Regions from separate parts of the Bacillus sp. 7894-2 genome, predicted to be linked through region 1. Evidence: riboswitches for the same ligand, from Rfam matches in the RefSeq annotation. Region 1 holds a riboswitch; each other region holds the start of a gene.
What was found. Region 1 has a riboswitch for S-adenosylmethionine ahead of CHI10_RS06880 (O-acetylhomoserine aminocarboxypropyltransferase/cysteine synthase family protein). Riboswitches for the same ligand answer to the same signal wherever they lie in the genome.
Positions count from the first base shown of each region.

Region 2: another riboswitch for S-adenosylmethionine. It lies ahead of CHI10_RS06340 (methionine ABC transporter ATP-binding protein); the one in region 1 lies ahead of CHI10_RS06880 (O-acetylhomoserine aminocarboxypropyltransferase/cysteine synthase family protein).
Region 3: another riboswitch for S-adenosylmethionine. It lies ahead of CHI10_RS03000 (methionine biosynthesis PLP-dependent protein); the one in region 1 lies ahead of CHI10_RS06880 (O-acetylhomoserine aminocarboxypropyltransferase/cysteine synthase family protein).

Region 1 is NZ_NPDG01000040.1:685-7,169, forward strand. Features, by position in the region: gene CHI10_RS06870 (thioredoxin family protein) at 1-91, shown strand, start outside; gene CHI10_RS06875 (MFS transporter) at 237-1,508, shown strand; SAM riboswitch class I at 1,727-1,828, shown strand; gene CHI10_RS06880 (O-acetylhomoserine aminocarboxypropyltransferase/cysteine synthase family protein) at 1,914-3,230, shown strand; SAM riboswitch class I at 3,371-3,474, shown strand; gene CHI10_RS06885 (methionine ABC transporter ATP-binding protein) at 3,627-4,652, shown strand; gene CHI10_RS06890 (methionine ABC transporter permease) at 4,645-5,313, shown strand; gene CHI10_RS06895 (MetQ/NlpA family ABC transporter substrate-binding protein) at 5,326-6,171, shown strand; gene CHI10_RS06900 (carboxymuconolactone decarboxylase family protein) at 6,295-6,485, shown strand, end outside.
Region 2 is NZ_NPDG01000035.1:36,199-42,683, reverse strand. Features, by position in the region: gene CHI10_RS06350 (MetQ/NlpA family ABC transporter substrate-binding protein) at 1-804, opposite strand, end outside; gene CHI10_RS06345 (methionine ABC transporter permease) at 823-1,473, opposite strand; gene CHI10_RS06340 (methionine ABC transporter ATP-binding protein) at 1,463-2,494, opposite strand; SAM riboswitch class I at 2,653-2,754, opposite strand; SAM riboswitch class I at 2,855-2,954, opposite strand; gene CHI10_RS06335 (PAS domain-containing sensor histidine kinase) at 3,136-4,551, shown strand; gene CHI10_RS06330 (NRDE family protein) at 4,582-5,337, opposite strand; gene CHI10_RS06325 (AI-2E family transporter) at 5,426-6,485, opposite strand, start outside.
Region 3 is NZ_NPDG01000015.1:1,695-8,179, reverse strand. Features, by position in the region: gene metH (methionine synthase) at 1-196, opposite strand, end outside; gene CHI10_RS03010 (bifunctional homocysteine S-methyltransferase/methylenetetrahydrofolate reductase) at 189-2,039, opposite strand; gene metC (cystathionine beta-lyase) at 2,044-3,228, opposite strand; gene CHI10_RS03000 (methionine biosynthesis PLP-dependent protein) at 3,225-4,337, opposite strand; SAM riboswitch class I at 4,413-4,529, opposite strand; gene CHI10_RS02995 (hypothetical protein) at 4,722-4,961, shown strand; gene sucA (2-oxoglutarate dehydrogenase E1 component) at 5,279-6,485, shown strand, end outside.

The sequences.
Region 1 (6,485 bases):
CCTCATCTTCAGAAAAAGAATTTTACATGAAAAATTATATGCTTTCCGATCCGTACCCTATTTATTGGATAAAATCAGAAGCATCGATTAGCAGAAACCAGGAGCAAAGCAGCCTGGTTTTTTGCATGTTTGAAAACGCCTTTTCACTATTCGAAATATATTTACAAATCCATTCCGAAAGAGTATGATACTTAGGGAATCGAAATAAAAATCATACAGTGCAGGAAGGGATCCGCATGGCATATTACAGGGAGTGGGCTGGTCAGTTTAAAGGCTATAACCGCAACATAAAATTGGCTTTTATGGCGAATATTCTTACACAAATTGGTTTTGGGATATTCATGGTCATCTATAATTTCTACATAAGAGAGCTCGGCTACTCAGAAAGTGTTAATGGACAAATCATATCCATGACTGCTCTCGCGACAGCACTGATTCTTGTGCCGGCAGGGATCGCCAGCGACCGAATTGGCAGAAAAAAAGCGATGATGTTTGGTGCAGTTGCAACAGGTGCAGTTATGCTTTTCAGAAGTTTAGTTGACATGCAGGAACTCCTGATTATTTTTGCATTTTTGACCGGGCTGACAACAGCCTTTCTTCAGGTATCCGGCATACCATGGCTGGCTGAAAATTCAAAGGCCGACCAAAGGGTTCATTTATTCAGTATTCATTTTGCTATAATGACGGGCGCAAATGTGATCGGGAACTTAAGCGGTGGCATCTTAACGGATGTATTTTCTTTGTTTACGGATCAGCTCACCAGCATTCGCATTACCCTTCTGATTGGAAGTGTGTTTTTCATAGCCGGCTTATTTCCAATTTTGCGTTTCGCAGAGGTTTCGAAAGATCAACACGATGCAAAGAGCATAAAAGGCTGGTCATTCAAGAATCTCTCAGCTAAAAATGATGGTGTGAAAATTATCGCGATGTTTGCTTTTGCTCAGCTTCTGATTGGAATTGGCGCAGGACTTGTTATTCCGTATCTGAATCTGTACTTCGCTGACCGCTTTGAAGCCTCCAATTCAGCTATTGGCATGATTATTTCATTAGGGCAGGCTGCCACGGCCTTTGCCATGATTATCGGACCGGTTGTGGTAAGAAAAGTGGGAGAGGTTAAAGCCGTTGTGATCCTGCAGCTCATGTCACTTCCTTTCCTGCTTTTAACCGCTTATACTGAAAACCTTTGGCTGGCTGCCATCGGCTTTTTGTTCCGGCAGGCGTTGATGAATGCGGGAAATCCTATACAAATGTCATTGATGATGTCAAAGGTAAATGATTCGATGAAAGGACTGGCAAACTCAGTCAATCAGATGGTGTTCAATCTGGGCTGGGCTGTAATGGGCCCGGTTTCAACAGGAATCGTCATGAGATATGGAGATTATTGGGGATATGCACTCGTATTCACCATTACAGCTTCTTTATACTTGATTGGCTCTCTCTACTTTTTCTTTGTATTCAGAGGCTATAAAAAGACAAAAACTGCAGCCGCCTCTGTGAAAATAGTATGATCTGACATATTTCTCGGGAAATGAAAAGGCAATGCCAATTAAACAGGCATTGCCTTTCGGATTTTGTCGAATGAAAAAATGAAATTTTGACGGAAACTACTTACAGAAAAAAGTTGCTGCTCGAGTCTTTTTTCTGTTTAGGGAAAATTTCATTGCACAATACTTGACCGCTTTTTTAATAGTATGATAATATCATTTTAATATTAATTAACTGAATATTCTTATCAAGAGAGGCGGAGGGACTGGCCCAGCGAAGCCCGGCAACCGGTAAAGTACACGGTGCTAAATCCAGCAGAGCAGAATGCTCTGGAAGATAAGAAGAGTCGATACAGCCCTCTTCTTATGAAGAGGGTTTTTCAGCTTTTCGAAATGAAATACAATCTTTTTTATAGAGGAGAGATAGCGATGACGGACAAACAGAAAAATTACCGTTTTGAAACAATTGGAGTACATGGGGGGCTGAAGCCTGACCCTGTAACTGGCGCGAGAGCGGTTCCGATTTATCAGAATAATGCTTATCAGTTCAAGAATACAGATCACGCTGCAAATCTCTTTGCCCTGAAAGAGCCGGGATATATCTATAGCAGGATACATAATCCCACTGTCAGTGTATTTGAGGAAAGAGTGGCCCTGCTTGAAGGAGGAGTGGGTGCGCTGGCTCTTGCCAGCGGCCAGTCTGCTATTACACTTGCCATTTTAAATATCGCCGAAGCTGGTGATGAAATTGTTGCCGCATCCAATTTATATGGGGGTACTTATAATTTATTTGCAGTTACACTTCCCAAGTATGGAATAAAGGTGAAACTGGTCGATCCAAAGGATCCGGAAAACTTCCGGAGTGCCATTACAGATAAAACAAAGGCTGTCTTCGCCGAAACGATTGGAAACCCGAGCCTGAAAATCCTGGATATTGAAAAGGTTGCCGCAATTGCACACGAAAACGGTGTGCCGCTGATTGTGGATAACACTTTTGCTACACCGTATCTTTGCAGGCCTATAGAACACGGAGCTGACATTGTCATACACTCTGCGACAAAATGGCTGCTTGGTAATGGAACCACAATGGGGGGAGTTATAGTAGACGGCGGAAAATTCGACTGGAATTCTCCTAAGTTTCCAGGCTTTACAGAGCCTGATCCGAGCTACCATGATATTGTCTATAGCGAAGCAATTGGCGAAGCTGCTTATATTATCAAAGCACGGGTACAGCTGTTAAGAGACTTAGGGCCTGCAATGAGTGCGCAAAGTGCATTCCAGTTCACACTGGGTCTTGAAACTCTGCATGTGAGAATGAAGGAGCACGTTGCCAATACCAAAAAGGTAGTGGAATATCTGGATGCCCATCCGGCTGTTAATTGGGTGCTCTATCCAGGTCATGAAGGCCATCCGGACAAAGAATTGGCAGATAAATATTTGCCAAAAGGAGCCGGGGCAGTGGCTGTATTTGGAATTGCTGGCGGAAGAGAGGCTGGAGCCAAGCTGATCAATAGCCTGCAGCTATGGGCACATGTGGCAAATGTCGGGGACGCAAAGAGCCTGATTATTCACCCTGCAAGCACGACTCATCAGCAGCTGGATGAGGAAGGTTTAAAGGCTGCGGGAGTATCGGAGGATCTAATTCGGATTTCGACCGGCATCGAAAATGCAGAAGATTTAATTGAAGACCTGGAACAGGCGATAGAAGCAGCTGCAGGTCTCACATCACTTGCTGCAAAAGTGTGAAGGAAAATTTACCATTCGCTTTTTTCCGAAAGTTTGAAATTTCATCGTTGACACCTTTTTAATGGCTATGATACGATAGCAAACGTAATTATAAAACTGCTTAATTCATTTAAAGTATTAATTGAATATAGAATGTAACGCTCTTATCAAGAGAGGTGGAGGGAAGTGCCCTATGAAGCCCGGCAACCGTCAATTAGTTGAAATGGTGCCAATTCACTCAAAGCATAGCTTTGATAGATGAGAGAAAGGACTAAATCTCTTTATGCCTTTCTGCTCATTTGCAGAAAGGCATTTTTGCTTTTGCGCATGAAAGCCTATGAGGAGTAAAAGATAAGGGAATAAAAGCAGTCTATTAATTATTATCTGTATCTTTCGATAAAAGAGGTGACTATCACGTTGATTACTATAAAAGATGTACAGAAGATATTTTCTTCAAAAAAAGGGCAGGTAAAAGCAGTTGATGATGTAAACCTGGAGGTAAAAGAAGGAGAAATATTCGGTGTTATCGGATATAGCGGTGCAGGTAAAAGTACCTTAATCCGCATGCTGAATGGGCTGGAGCTTCCTACCCATGGCAGTGTTACTGTGGCAGGCAATGAGGTTTCAAAGATAAAGGGAAGCAAGCTGAGAAAAGCTCGTCAGGAAATAAGCATGATTTTCCAGCATTTCAACCTGTTATGGTCAAGAACAGTTAGAGAAAATATAGCATTTCCGCTTGAAATCGCAGGTGTTTCCCGGCAGGAAAGGCTCAAAAGAGTTGACGAGCTCATTAAACTCGTCGGTCTGGAAGGAAGGGAAGATGCCTACCCTTCTCAGCTGAGCGGCGGTCAAAAGCAAAGGGTCGGAATTGCCAGAGCCCTTGCCAACAATCCAAAAGTGCTCCTTTGTGATGAAGCGACATCTGCCCTTGATCCGCAGACAACAGATTCCATTTTGGAGCTGCTTGTAGACATCAATGAACGGCTGGGCTTAACCATTGTTCTTATTACACATGAAATGCACGTGATCCGTAAAATCTGCCATCGGGTTGCTGTTATGGAAGGCGGCCGAATAGTTGAAATCGGACCTGTGTTGGACGTCTTTAAAAATCCAAAAGCTCTGATTACAAAACGGTTTGTACAGCAGGTGACAGAGCCTGAAGAAACGAAGGAAACAATTGATCATCTGGTCGATTTGTATCCAAAAGGGAAAGTAGTCCAATTAGGATTTGTCGGCGAATCAGCTGAACAGCCATTGATTACAAACCTGATCCGTCACTTCCAGGTAACAGTTAATATCCTTCAGGGAAAGATCTCCCAGACGCAGAATGGTTCCTACGGTACCTTATTCATCCATGTTGATGGAGAAGCAGAGGAAGTTGCAAAAGCGATCGAATATATCCATTCTCAGCAGGTGGGCGTGGAGGTGATTTCCAATGCTTAATGAATGGTTTCCAAATGTGAAATGGGACTCCATGTGGGAAGCTACTGTGGAAACTCTCTATATGACAACTATTTCTGTTATTGCAACCTTTATTTTAGGAGCCATTTTGGGGCTGCTGCTCTTTTTGACCTCAAAGGGGAATATCTGGGAAAATGCAGCGATCAATAAAATTATCTCAGCGTTCGTCAATATATTCCGTTCGATTCCATTTATCATTCTGATTGTGTTATTAATCCCATTTACTAAGTTTCTGCTTGGAACAATGATTGGGGAGGATGCAGCACTGCCTGCATTAATTATTGGTGCTGCCCCGTTTTATGCCCGAATGGTGGAAATCGGCTTGAGGGAAATTGACAAAGGGGTAATTGAAGCTGCCAAGTCAATGGGTGCAAAAACAAGCACGATCATCTGGAAGGTTCTGCTTCCGGAATCAATGCCCGCCCTTGTTTCGGGAATTACCGTGACAGCTATCGCGCTGGTTGGCTACACGGCAATGGCTGGTGTAATCGGTGCCGGGGGGCTTGGAAATCTGGCTTATCTGGAAGGATTCCAGCGGAGCCGAAGTGATGTGACGCTTATGGCGACCGTTATTATTTTAGTCATCGTGTTTATTATCCAGTTTATTGGAGATATCATTACAACAAAATTAGACAAACGATAAGGAGAGATTGACATGAAAAAATGGTTACCACTTGCTCTTGCGCTGGCAGTTGCACTTGTGCTTGCAGCTTGCGGCACTTCAGAAGAGGGCGGCAATGCCGGTGAAGGCGGAGATAGTAAAGAAAGCAAAAAGATTACAGTGGGGGCTTCCAATGTCCCTCACGCTGAAATTCTTGACGAAGCAAAGCCATTACTTGAAGAAAAAGGCTTTGAACTTGATGTTGTACCATTCCAGGATTATGTATTGCCAAACCAGGCTCTAGAATCTAAAGAGCTTGATGCTAACTACTTCCAGCACATTCCTTATCTTGAGTCACAAAAGGCTGAGCATGGATATGAATTTACGAATGCAGGCGGAATTCATATTGAACCAATCGGTGTGTATTCCAAAAAGTATAAGAACCTTGAGGAGTTACCTAAGGGTGCAACAATCATCATGAGCAACTCAGTCGCAGACCATGGCCGCATCCTTTCCATGCTTGAAGCTGAGGGACTTATCACTTTAAATGAAGATGTAGAAAAAACCGAAGCAACAATGGAGGATATCAAAGAAAATCCGAAAAAATTAAAGTTTGATACTGAATATGAAGCATCACTTCTTCCTCAAATCTACAATAATGGAGAAGGAGATGCAGTCCTGATTAACTCCAACTATGCAATCGATGCAGGATTAAATCCTCTTAAAGATTCAATTGCAATCGAAGATAAAGATTCACCATATGTAAATGTAATTGCAGTACGCACAGGTGATGAAGAAAAAGAAGGAATTAAAGCTCTTGTTGAAGTGCTTCGTTCAAAGGAAATCCAGGATTTCATTCTTGAGAAATATGAAGGTGCCGTTGTGCCGGTATCTGAGTAAAGCAGAAATGCAGGCGTTCACAGCGCCTGTTTTTTTTGTGGATCAGCAGCCCCGCTTCCCGTATAGATTGAAAAGCAATCAAACATACTAACCTAGATACTATTTGAAATGGAGTGGAGATCGATGGAACATTATCATGAACCTTCAAACTCAATAGAAGAAGCCCTGCATGATTATAAAGTCGGATTAGGTGTTTTTACTGAAAAAATGCCGGATTTGGCAAAGCATTATAATGCTTTTACAGAAGCCTGCTTTAAAGAAGGAGTTTTATCCCAAAAAGAGAAGCAGCTGATCGCGCTCGGAATCAGTTTATA
Region 2 (6,485 bases), on a different contig from region 1:
AATGAAAGTCGGGATCATGCTTCCGTCATATTCTTTCGTGATGAAATCAGCAACATCATCTTCCTGGTAAAGTTCAGCAATTCTCTTAAGCGTTTTGTTATCCTTGTCTTCTGTTCTGACAGCAATGATATTTACATAAGGTGTAGCGGTTTCGCTTTCAATAAACACTGAATCCTTAGTTGGCTTAAAGCCGGCGTCTACGGCAATTCCGTTATTGATGACTGAAGCCGAGACATCCGGAAGGGCACGCGGCGTCTGCGCTGATACCATTTCTACAAATTCAAGGTTCTTCTTGTTTTCAACGATTTTATTCAAGTCCAGATTTCCGTCATAGTCCTCGGATAATTTGATCAGGCCAGATTCCTCCAGTAAAAGAAGGGCTCTACCGCCATTTGAAGCATCATTTGGAATGGCGATCTTGCCGCCTTCCGGAATGTCTTCTACAGATTTTACTTTCTCAGAATAAAGACCCATTGGTGCTAAAACAGTTGTCGCAATCGGTGTAAGATCCATATTATGCTCTTTAATAAAAGTGTCGAAATAAGCGACTGTCTGGAATGCATTCACGTCAAGATCATCTTCTGCGAGGGCGACATTTGGCTGTACATAATCTGAGAATGTCACAACCTCAATTTCAATGCCTTCCTTTTCAGCTTTTTCTGCAATAAAGTCCCAGATGCGTGTATCTGATCCGCTGACACCCAATTTAACCTTCTTAGTTTCTTCCCCGCCAGTTGTGCTTGAGCATGCCGCAATGAACACAGCCAATGCTAAAATAATGAATGATAAAAACAGTTTTTTCATGATGTGTTTCCTCCTAAGTTATCTTCTTCTGATTTTTTTGGATAAGATATTTCCGAATGACTGCAGGCCTTGAACCATGACCACTAAGATTGCAACGGTAATCAGCATGACGGTTGTATCAAATCGCTGATAGCCATATGTAATGGCAAGGTCACCTAGGCCTCCGCCTCCGACTGCCCCGGCCATGGCTGATGCTCCGACCAGACCGATTGTGGCAATGGTGAAACCTAATACCAGCGAACTGAGTGCTTCCGGAATCAGGAATTTAAGGATAATCTGTCCCGGCGTCGCTCCCATTGCTTCTGCCGCTTCAATGACTCCCGGATCAACCTCAAGCAATGAATTCTCTATTAATCTCGCTATGTAGGGTCCTGCATAAAAGACGAGCGGCACTACGGCTGCAGCAGTTCCAATCGATGTTCCGACAATCATCCGGGTGATAGGGATGATGGCTACCATTAAAATGATGAATGGGACTGATCTAAAAATATTAATAATGCTGTTTATGATGTTAAAAACAACGGTGTTTTCCAGCAGATGCCCTTTCCTTGTCACGACAAGCAATATGCCAAGCGGCAGTCCGATAAGAGCTGAAAACAGTAATGAGAATGCCACCATTTGGATTGTTTCAATTAAGGCTTCGATGATTTTTTCCTGATTAACTAGCACGTGATGTCACTTCCTTTATTGAAACTTTTTCCTGGCTGATGTACTGAATAGCACGCCTGATTTCACTGTCCGGACCCTGAAACTCGACAATTAGGTTGCCAAATGGTGTTCCCTGTAGTTCAGTAATATTTCCAAACAGGACGTTGAAATCGATACTAAACTTTTTGGCAACTTGCGAAAGCAGCGGCTGCCCGGCAGAGTTTCCGACAAAGTTGATTCTGAATACCTTTTGAAGCCCCTGCTGTTTTTCAATTACTTGCTTAATGGAGTCAGGTATTTGATCATTCATAACCGTGCTGACAAAGTTTTTCGCTGTTGGAGTTTTTGGTGAGGAAAAGACATTGAAGACGGTTCCTTCTTCAATAATTTTTCCTGCCTCAATGACAGCGACACGATCACAGATCTCCCTGATAACAGACATTTCATGGGTAATGATCAGAATGGTAATGTTGTATTCTTTATTTATTTTTTTCAGCAGCTGCAGGATCGAGCTGGTGGTCTGCGGATCCAGAGCTGAAGTTGCTTCATCACATAATAGAATGGAAGGCTGGGTTGCCAGCGCCCTGGCAATTCCGATCCGCTGCTTTTGCCCGCCTGACAGCTGATCCGGATAACTGTTCGCCTTGTCGGCAAGCCCCACGAATTCTAATAGTTCATGGACACGCTTTTTTATTTCATCCTTAGGGATCTTAGCCAGTGTAAGCGGCATCGCCACATTAGCAAACACGGTTTTCGAGTTTAGAAGGTTAAAGTGCTGAAAGACCATCCCGATGTTTCTTTTCACTTCACGAATTTCTTTTACAGATAAAGCCGTCAAATCATGCCCGTTGACAATGACCTTCCCTGAAGTCGGCTTCTCCAGCCAATTGACACAGCGGATCAAAGAGCTCTTTCCCGCACCACTGAAGCCAATCACTCCGAAAATCTCACCCTTGTTAATCCTTAAATCTATTCCATCCAGAGCAGCTACCTGCTGACCTCCGCTTTCATAGACCTTCTTTAAATTTTGAAACTCTATCATGTTGCATCTCTCCTCTGGTGTGACAGGTACCTATACCAATTTGATAAACTGGTATAGGTACCTGTCACCGCTTTTTAAACAACTATTCCTATATGAAAACTAAGAATTATGCCCTGAAATTTACCCCTTCCATCAGAAGAGGTTTTTTAAAAGTCCCCTCCTTATCTTTCAGGCTTTTTGCCTGCTGGATTTGGCACAGTGCGGTCTGCCTGCTGCCGAAGCTTCATTGGGCCAGGTCCCTCTGCTTCTCTTGATAAGAATTATTCATATGTTTATGAATAGAATCTTGATGTATTTTTCCGCATAAAACAAAAACCCTCTTCTAAAGAAAGAAGAGGGCAGCATTTATCAATGGTCCTCTTCTTATCTTTCAAGCAATGCTTGCTGGATTTGGCACGGTACACTTTTGTCCGCTGCCGAGGTGTCATAGGGCCAGTCCCTCAACCTCTCTTGATAAGAAGATTTTTCATATGCGGTTTTAATATGTTTATTACTTTACCATCTTAAAGAAAAGGAAGTCAATATAATTTTTTAAATATTTTCATTTGGTTAAAAAATGATAGTTAAATCCTATGTGTCTAATACCCTGACTCATGTATAATAATGGAAAAGTGTCATTTTTCATAAAAAGGAGGGACAAAATGATTATGACCGAGAATCCGGCAGATTTATGCGCGGACAAAGTCGAAGCGAGGAATCTGCAGCTGGCCATTCAGCATTCCAGTGACGTGATTGCAAGAGTGACAAAAGAAGGCATTGCTTTATATGTCTCCCCTTCCTGCCTGCCGACACTGGGGTATTCACCGCAGGATTTTCACCGGAGCAGCCTTTACACATACTGCCATCCAAATGACCGGGATCTTCTAAGAGATGCACTGGCCGAGCTCGACCAGCTTCCGCATAATCGGGTGACTTTCCGTTTCAGGCATAAGGAAGGACATTATTTGTGGCTGGAAGCCAATTTTTCAGTCATTAATGACGATAAAGAAATGATGTGCATCATTCGGGATATGACTCAGAGAATTATCATGGAAGAGGAAATTCTTGAAACACAGGAGAAGTACCGTTTTCTGGTGGAGTACTCCAAGGATACGATCGGAATGGTGACTCAAAAGGGGATTTGGACCTATATCAATAATGAAGGGAAGAAGCTCTTCGGGTACACGAGCATCAAAGAGATGATCGGCACCTCCCTCCACGACTACATTCCTCCTTCAGAACATTCCACCCTCGATGAATTTCTGCAAACAAAGCTGAGCGTGAATTTTGAGCTTAATCTGATCCGGACTGACGGACAAATAAGAAAAGCCGAAGTCCAGCTGATTCCAACCACTTTCAAGAACAGAAAGGTCTACCAGATCATTATCAAAGATGTAACCGGACAAAAGAAGACAGAAGAAAAGCTGCAGAATGCTGAAAAGCTTTCCGTGGTAGGTCAGCTTGCAGCAGGCATTGCCCATGAAATCCGCAACCCGCTCACAGCCATAAAAGGCTTTACACAGTTATTATACGAAGAACATAAAGACAATTTCGCAGAAGTCATTCTAAATGAGCTGGAACGTATTGAAGGCATCGTCAATGACCTGCTCGTTCTTGCTAAACCTCAAATAACCGAAATAGAAGAAACATGCCTGACAAACGTAGTAAAAAGTGTGATTACTCTATTGAACAGCCAGGCAGTCATGGAAAATATTCTGATCGAATTAACTCAGTCGCCCGGAGAATTCTTTGTAAAATGTGAAAAAGATAAAATTAAACAGGTGCTGATAAACATCATTAAGAACTCAATGGAAGCCATGCCAATGGGCGGCAAAATAAACGTCGATATCCGCCAGGAGGACCACTCTGTCATCATCACTGTCGAGGATGAAGGAATCGGCATACCGGAAGAACGCCTCGCCAAACTGGGAGAGCCGTTTTACAGCACAAAAGAAAAAGGGACAGGCCTTGGCATCATGATCTGCAAAAAAATCATTAAAAACCACGGAGGAAACCTTTACATCGACAGCAGGGAAAATGAAGGCACAACGGTGCAGATTACTTTGCCGTTTGCCTGAAAAAAGAAGCCAGATGCCTGAGCTGGCTTCTTATTTTTGAAGGATAAATTCCTGTTCCTGCGTCTCATCCCCATTATGAACCCTTTCCTTATAAAAAATTTCATCCTCTGACATCAGCAGCACTGTTGAACTCCTGGTTCCATAGCCATCGCTTTTGATAAATAAAGGAGACAGAATTCTTTCCCATTCAAGAGAAACTCCTGTTTTCGGAAGCCTATCATCCGGGGCAGGGTCTGCATTCCGGAGAAGTGTGAACAGTTCTTCTGTTAAGTTTCCCTCTGCATTATCTAAGAGAGCAGATAAGCCCTCCTTCCCTTTTTTTACCTTCGGCCACTCGGTATCCAGCACATGGTTGCTGACCCCGTACATCCCTGGCTGAAGCTGCTCTATTCGATCCTCCACGTTCGAATAATAAAAGAGCTCATCCAAATTGCCCGCCAGCAGATTGTAGCCGGGATAACTGCTGCGATGTTCAGATGCTCTGTTCATAAAGTCAGCAGGCGAAGCACTGCCCTTCAAAAAATCCGCCACCAAATCTCCTCTCGACATCTTGCCTTCTGTCACTTCATTCGGGTCGCGGTAATTTGTCAGAGCTGCAAATCGTCCATTCTTAGTAACACCCATCCAAGTCCCCATCTTCCTTAGATCTCGGCCAGCAAGAATGTGGGGGTGGTCCTCCCAAAAATGTGCAGGTGCAGTCGGACGCTCGTAAAATTCGTCGCGATTGGCTGCAGCAATGAGCTTATATTTCGGATGAACCTTGTATGCGAAAAGGATTAGACACATGGGGATCCCTGCTTTCGTTTTATTTTCATTATTACTTTACATGCAAATACAGCAAAAAGCCCCTTTCAGAAAAGGAGCTTCCCCATCTTCACGTAACCGTCTCCTCGAGCCGAGCTGCTTTCCTCGCCCTTAAAAACCTTATTGTATTTAAAACAATCGTTTTGGTCACAGCATAAGTAGGAATCGCCAGAATCATGCCAAGAATTCCGGCAAGATTGCCTGCAACCAGCAATAGGATAATGATGGTGGCCGGATGTGTGTTTAAGGTTTTGCCGAGAATCAGCGGCGACAGCACGTTCCCTTCAACCTGCTGGGCAATCACGATGACTACGACAACCAGAAGGGCCTTAGTCGGCGAGTCAAAAAGTGCGACGATTACGGCAGGTGCACCGCCAAGAAATGGTCCGACATAAGGAATGATATTAGTGATGGCCACAATCAGCGCCATAACAAGTGCATAAGGCAGATCAATGATTAAATAACCGATAAATGATAGTGTCCCTACAAACAGCGCCACAGTAATCTGCCCCTGAATGTAAGAAGAAAGGGTTTCGCCTGTTTCCTTAAGGGTTTTAACCCCTTCTTCTCTGTAAGCAACAGGAAGAAACTTCGAAACGGCGGCAGGAAACTTATCGCCATCTTTGAACATATAAAACAACAGGAATGGCACCGTTACAATCGTGATTGCAATATTCGTGACCAGGCTGACAATGCCGGCTACTCCCTGTGTCAAACGGCTTGGGAGCGTATTCGCATAATCCATAATGCGGGCTTCAATTTCTTGTATTGAAATGTAGTCCTGTGCCAAAAACCACTTAAACTCTTCTGTGTTAGACATTGAATTAACAAAGTCTCTTGTCGTTTTCGCATATCCCGGCAGATCATTGAATAATTCAGTAACCTGTCTGCTGATAAGCGGTGCAATGTTGCCAATCACAAGCGTCACTAAACCGATAACAGCTGCATAAATGATTAGAATAGCTGCCGTTCTTGGCACCTTATAGCGCTGCAGCAATCTGACCAGCGGGTTCAATAAGAAATACAGAAATCCCGTTATAATGATTGGAAAAAACAGAGTAGATACAAAGATGCCGACCGGTATAAACAGAAAAGAAATTTTTGTTGATACATAGATGATTGTTAAAATT
Region 3 (6,485 bases), on a different contig from region 1:
CGGCTTTTAAATATTCAAGGTGAATATGTTCAATAACCGATGGAGCTGTAATATTTAAATTCTCGTTGCAGCCTTCATATTCTTCTCCGCCAAAATCATCTGCTGTAAGATTGGCTCTTTGAAGCATGGTGCCCATTGCTCCGTCCATGATCAGGATCTTCTTTTTTAACTGCTCCTGCAGTGATGGTTTATGCATGCTGTTTCCTCCTTGAAAGCCGTTCGGTTGTCTCACGGGCATAGTTTGATAGCTCGACAGTCATTTCATAGCGCATAAATGGAGTGATAAGGTAAATGCCATTAAACAGCTCTGCCGCAGCATCGATCAGCGACTTGGCAATGGCAATGCCTTCAGCGCCAGCTCGTGCTGGATCATCCTTTAATGAAGCCATCCTGCTTCTAATACTGTCGGAAATTTTGATTCCCGGAACTTCATTATGAAGAAATTCTGCATTCCGGCTGCCGGTAAGAGGCATTAAGCCTATATAGACAGGTGCTTTTAAATCTTTCACAGCCTCATGAACCTCAAGCAGTTTTTCTTCAGAGAAAACAGGCTGCGAGATAAAATAATCCGCACCATGCTCCAGTTTCTTTTCGAGCCGCCCAACCGCTTTTTCCAATGAACGTACATTGGGGTTAAAAGCGCCCGCCACTGAAAAGGCAGCTTTATGGCCAAGGTCTTTGCCTGAAAACGATAATCCTTCATTTAACTGCTTGATCATACTGATCAATTCAAATGAAGAAACATCATACACAGAAGAGGCGCCTGGAAAATCACCGACACGGGCAGGGTCTCCTGTTACAGCAAGAATATCATTTAAACCCAGGGCATGAAGACCCATTAAATGGGATTGAAGTCCGATTATATTCCGATCCCTGCAGGTTACATGAACAAGAGGGCGTAATCCGGTCTGCTGCTTGACAAGATAGCCGAGTGCAGAGTTGCACACCCTTGGTGAAGCAAGGGAATTATCTGCAAGAGTTATAGAATCAATTCCAGCATCCTTCAATGCCTTTGCACCTTCGAAGAAGCGGGCAGTATCAAGCTTCCTTGGAGGATCCAGCTCAACAATTACCGATGGCCTTTCTCTGACAATATCCTGAAGAGGAGGGAGCTCTCTTAATGGTTCAGGTTTCTCTGAAACAATTATTTTATTAACTGCCTTTATCTCTTTTTCCTCGATTGGGGGAAGTCCTTTTAAAACGTCAGCAAACGCCTTGATATGGTCAGGTGTTGTTCCGCAGCACCCTCCAAGCAGGCGGATGCCCTGATTCCGGAATTCTATTGCAGACTGCCGGAAATACTCCGCGTCACCTTCATAGTGAAATTTCCCGTCCGTATAGGCTGGAATACTGGCATTTGGATAGGCAGATAAATAGGCATTCTTTGGCAAAGGCACACTTTCGAACGTTTTCAGCATATGATGGGGGCCTAGCCTGCAATTGATTCCGACAACATCAGCGCCCATTCCGTCAAGCTTTGTTAATGCATCTGCTATAGGAGTCTGGTTCTGAAGAACTCCAGCTTCCTGAAGTGAAACCTGTGCGATAATCGGCAAATCGGTTTCTTTTCTGACTATAGCGAGAACCGTTTCAAGTTCTTCAAGATCATAGTAAGTTTCAAGCAAAATACCATCTACATCCTCAAGCAGCAGACAATAAAGCTGCTCACGGAAACTTCTTTTTATTTCCTCCAGTGTAATCATGTTCGGTTTGAACCCTCTGATCCCGCCGATTGTACCGGCAACATATGAACGTCCCTCGGCAGCTTTTTTGGCAATCCGGGCTGCAGCACTGTTAATCTCTTTCACAGAGTCTTCAAGCCCATACCGCTGCAGCTTCAGATAATTCGCCGCATACGTATTGGTTTGGATCAACTCAGCCCCTGCGCCTATGTACGCTTCATGGATGTGCTGGATCTGTTCAGATTGCGATAGATTTAATTCCTCAAAACAACTGTCGGTGCCATAGGAATAAAGAAGAGTTCCCATCGCGCCATCTGCTATGATGATTTCATTCTTTAATTTATCCAGGAAACTCAAAGTATCACCCCCGCTGTAAAATGGATTGCTTTGTTTGTCCGGCAGCAGATAAAGCTGCCTTAAAATCTTCTATAATATCATCTGCGTTCTCCAGACCAACAGAAAGACGGAGAAGACTGTCTGTTATTCCGCGCTGTTCTCTTTCAGATGCAGGCATGGCTGCATGCGACATTTTGGCAGGGTAGGAGAGGATGGATTCAACTGCTCCGAGACTTACTGCAAAAACAGGAATTTTTGCATTTTCCACAAATACTCTCATCGACTGTTCATCTTCAAGTTCAAAAGATAAAACAGCACCTGCGTTCACAGCCTGCTTTTCCTGGATTTCATAGCCGGGATGTTCTGTAAAACCGGGATAATGAACCTTCTTTACTGCCGGGTGATCATGAAGGAAACGGGCAATCTTCTCAGCCGATTTCACAGACTGATCCAGCCTTACCTGCAGCGTTTTAATGCCTCTCAGGACAAGCCAGGCATCCTGAACACCCAGAATAGCTCCAAAGGAATTTTGGAGAAAAGCCAGCCTTGCACCTAATTCCGGATCCTTCACAACAGCTAATCCGGCAACGACGTCACTGTGTCCGGATAAAAATTTGGTTGCGCTGTGCAGCACGATATCTGCCCCTAAAGAGAGCGGTTTTTGAAGGGCAGGGGTCAGGAATGTGTTATCCACAAAAGTCAGCGCTCCATGCTGCCTTGCCAGTGAACTGATGGCCTGGATATCTGTCACCTTCAGCAGCGGGTTGGAAGGAGTCTCTACATAGAAAACCTTTGTGTTAGGGCGGATTGCTTTTTTTACTTTCTCAAGATTTGTCATATCAACAAATGTGTGCTCAATGCCAAAACGGGACAGGACTTCTGTTGTCATGCGATAGGTTCCGCCATAAACGTCTTCTGTAATGACCACATGATCACCCTGTGACAAGAGGAGGAATGCTGTGGAAATGGCAGCCATTCCAGAAGAAAAGGCAAACCCTCTAATCCCTTCTTCAAGCTCTGCAATTACTTCCTCAAGTGCTTCCCTTGTTGGATTCAGGCTGCGGCTGTAATCATATTTTCCGAATGCATCTATATCTTTTTGATGGAAAGTGGAGGCATGCTGGATCGGTACACTGACACCTCCTGTTTCCGGGTCGAATTTTTGATTATTGTGAAGCAGCTTCGTTTGAAATGTGTAATTCGTACTCATCGTACTGCCTCCTTTAAAACCTTTGCAAAAGCATGTTCAAGATCAGCCTTCAAATCTTCTGCATTTTCAATTCCAACCGAGAAACGCAGAAGCCTGTTACAGACTCCGGTTTCAATGCGGATCTCTTCAGGGATGTCCGCATGAGTTTGTGTTGCGGGATATGTTATAAAACTCTCGACTCCGCCAAGGCTTTCAGCAAAGGAGATAAGGGAGAGGTTCTGCAGAAAAGGATTCACCCAGGTTTCATCCTGGACCCGGAAAGATATCATGCCTCCCTTGCCTGGATAAAGAACATCCGTTACGGCATCGTGGTCTGATAAGAAAGCCGCTAATTCCCGGGCATTTTTTTCATGACGTTCCATGCGAAGAGATAGTGTCTTCATGCCTCTGATTAAAAGCCAGGAATCAAATGGGCTAAGGACCGCACCGGCAGCATTGTGGTTCATGGCCAGATCCTCACATAACTTTTTGCCTTTTGCGACAACTAAACCGGCAAGGACATCATTATGGCCTCCAAGATACTTTGTCGCACTATGGATGACAATATCAGCACCAAGCTTTAGAGGCTGCTGAAGAAGGGGAGTGTAAAATGTGTTATCAACAATCAGGAGAATATTATGCCGTTTCGCGATATCAGCTATCAACTGAATATCTGTCTCTTCCATCAGCGGATTTGTGGGAGTCTCCAGAAAAATAGCTTTCGTTTTTTCGGTGATTAATTCTTCAACATTTTCCGAAGTGCCCGTATTCACATATTTGCTCTGCAGTCCCCATTTTTTGAAGCCCTGTTCAAGCAGACGATAGGTTCCGCCGTATAAATCCTTGGAAACAATCCACTCATCACCTGATTTAAAGAGGGAAAGAATCGTAAGGATGGCAGCCATACCCGAACTGCAGGCATAGCCTTGATCGCCTTCTTCCAGATTTGCGATCGCCTTTTCAAGCAGCTGGCGGGTAGGATTGCCTGTACGGCTATAGTCAAAACCGGTTGACTGGCCAATGCCTTCATGCCGGTAGGCAGTGGAAAAGTATACAGGCGGATTGACTGCACCTGTTGCTGATTCGCTCCTGTTTCCAATTTGCGCTAATTTGGTGTCAATATTATACATGCTGGTAAACACTCCTTCTTTAAAATAAAAAAAAGCCTTCTATAAGAAGAAGACTTTTAATGTGAACAGCCATTCTTCTTATCTTTCAAGTTTTCTAAAAAACTTGCAGGAATTAGCACCTTTTCAATCAAAATACGATTGCTGGTTGCTGAGGCGTCGTCGGGCCTTACCCTCGACCTCTCTGGATAAGAAATCAATTATTAAATTTTCTCTAAACTTTACTACAGTAAACCGTTAATAGTCAACACTTTTTTGAATATTTCATGTATTGATTTTAAATGACTTCTTCCTGGCATAAACTGTTATAGGTAGATCGCTTTAAAGTTCAGAATATTTCCTTTATAATGATGATGAACATAATATTTTTCTTGGAGGGAAGCTTTTATGCAAGAACATAGTCACTGTCTTCACAGATTTGCCGAAACAGATGGGCCGGCGGTTTTCCGGACAATTGATGGCATTGAAGTGAATGTCGCCGGCAGCTTATTTCAAAAGTGTACAACTTGCGGACATTTTGATTTTCCCGTGGATACCAGAGAAGCTATTGAATCTTCCCTTAAAGAAAAGAGAAAAAATACCAATGAATCGAAACAAATCTATATAAACCTGGTAGAAACTTTTTAAAGCCGAAACCTTTCGGCTTTTTTTATATGTTCAGTTATTTCATATTTATAAATGTTTAACCTTTTACAAATCATTTTTTTAGAATAAGTAATTGCTAAAAAAATTTTTTAATAGTTTTCCACTATATTCATGTTTTTATCTTTGTACAACTAGATTTTACGTGTTAGAATAACTGTGGAAACGTTTTATCCTCTGAAAAATATTATTATTCATAAAAATGAATTTGTTAATCCCTTCTAATGATGGGTATTGTACTTTTAGAGAGCAAAAACGTATTGAATTATTCACTTACAAAACAGTTATGGAGGTAATTTTCCATGAAAAAGCCATCTAATGGTGAGGGACCTTTTGAACAGGGATTTCATGGCCCAAACCTTGGCTACGTTATTGAACTTTATGAAAGATATTTAGAGGATCCATCATCAATTGATCCTGAAATGAAAGAGTACTTTAAAAAAAATGGTTCCCCTCTTACGAGTGAAGGAACGGCGCAAATGGCTTCATCAGCAAATCAGCCAATGAATGCCGGACAGCTTGAGAAGACGCTCGCTGCTATTCGCCTGGCTGATACTATCCGCACATATGGCCACTTGGCTGCCGATATTTATCCGCTGGGTAACAATAAATCGGAAACTGCTTTATTTGAACTGAGCAAATATGGCTTAACTGAAAATGACTTAAAAGAGATCCCTGCTGGTGTCATTACTAAAGATGCCACATATCCTTTACGCAACGGACTTGAAGCAATTGAATTCCTGAAGAGCGCTTATATGGGACCCATTGCTTTTGAATTCCAGCATATATTTGATGAAAACGAAAAAGACTGGCTTCGCCGCAAAATTGGGGCCAACAGCCATAAGCTGTCAATGCAAAAGACGGAAAGACTGAAAGTTTTAAGAAGACTGACTGAAGTTGAGGAATTTGAAAAGTTCCTTCATAAAACCTTCGTCGGACAAAAGAGATTCTCCATTGAGGGTCTGGATACAATGGTTCCTTTATTGGATGAAATTGTTTCTGAATCTGTTTCGGATGGAGCAAAAACGATTAACATCGGCATGGCCCACCGCGGCAGGTTAAATGTTCTTGCCCATGTGCTTGGAAAGCCGTATGAAATGATTTTCGCGGAATTCCAGCATGCGCCGAATAAAGAACTGGTTCCTTCTGAAGGATCTATCGGCATCAATTACGGCTGGACAGGCGACGTGAAGTATCATCTTGGTCTTGATAAACAGATCAAAGATGAGAATACGACCATTGCCAGACTGACATTAGCTAACAATCCGAGCCATCTTGAATTTGTCGGTTCACTTGTTGAGGGCTACACGCGAGCTTCACAGGACAACAGAACAAAGGCCGGTTATCCTGAAGTAGATCCAAAAGCGGCTTTAGCCATTATCATTCATGGAGACGCAGCATTCCCAGGACAGGGGATTGTAGCAGAAACACTTAATCTCGGACAGCTGACCGGCTATAACACTGGCGGTTCGATCCATATCATTGCCAATAATACTATTGGGTTCACAA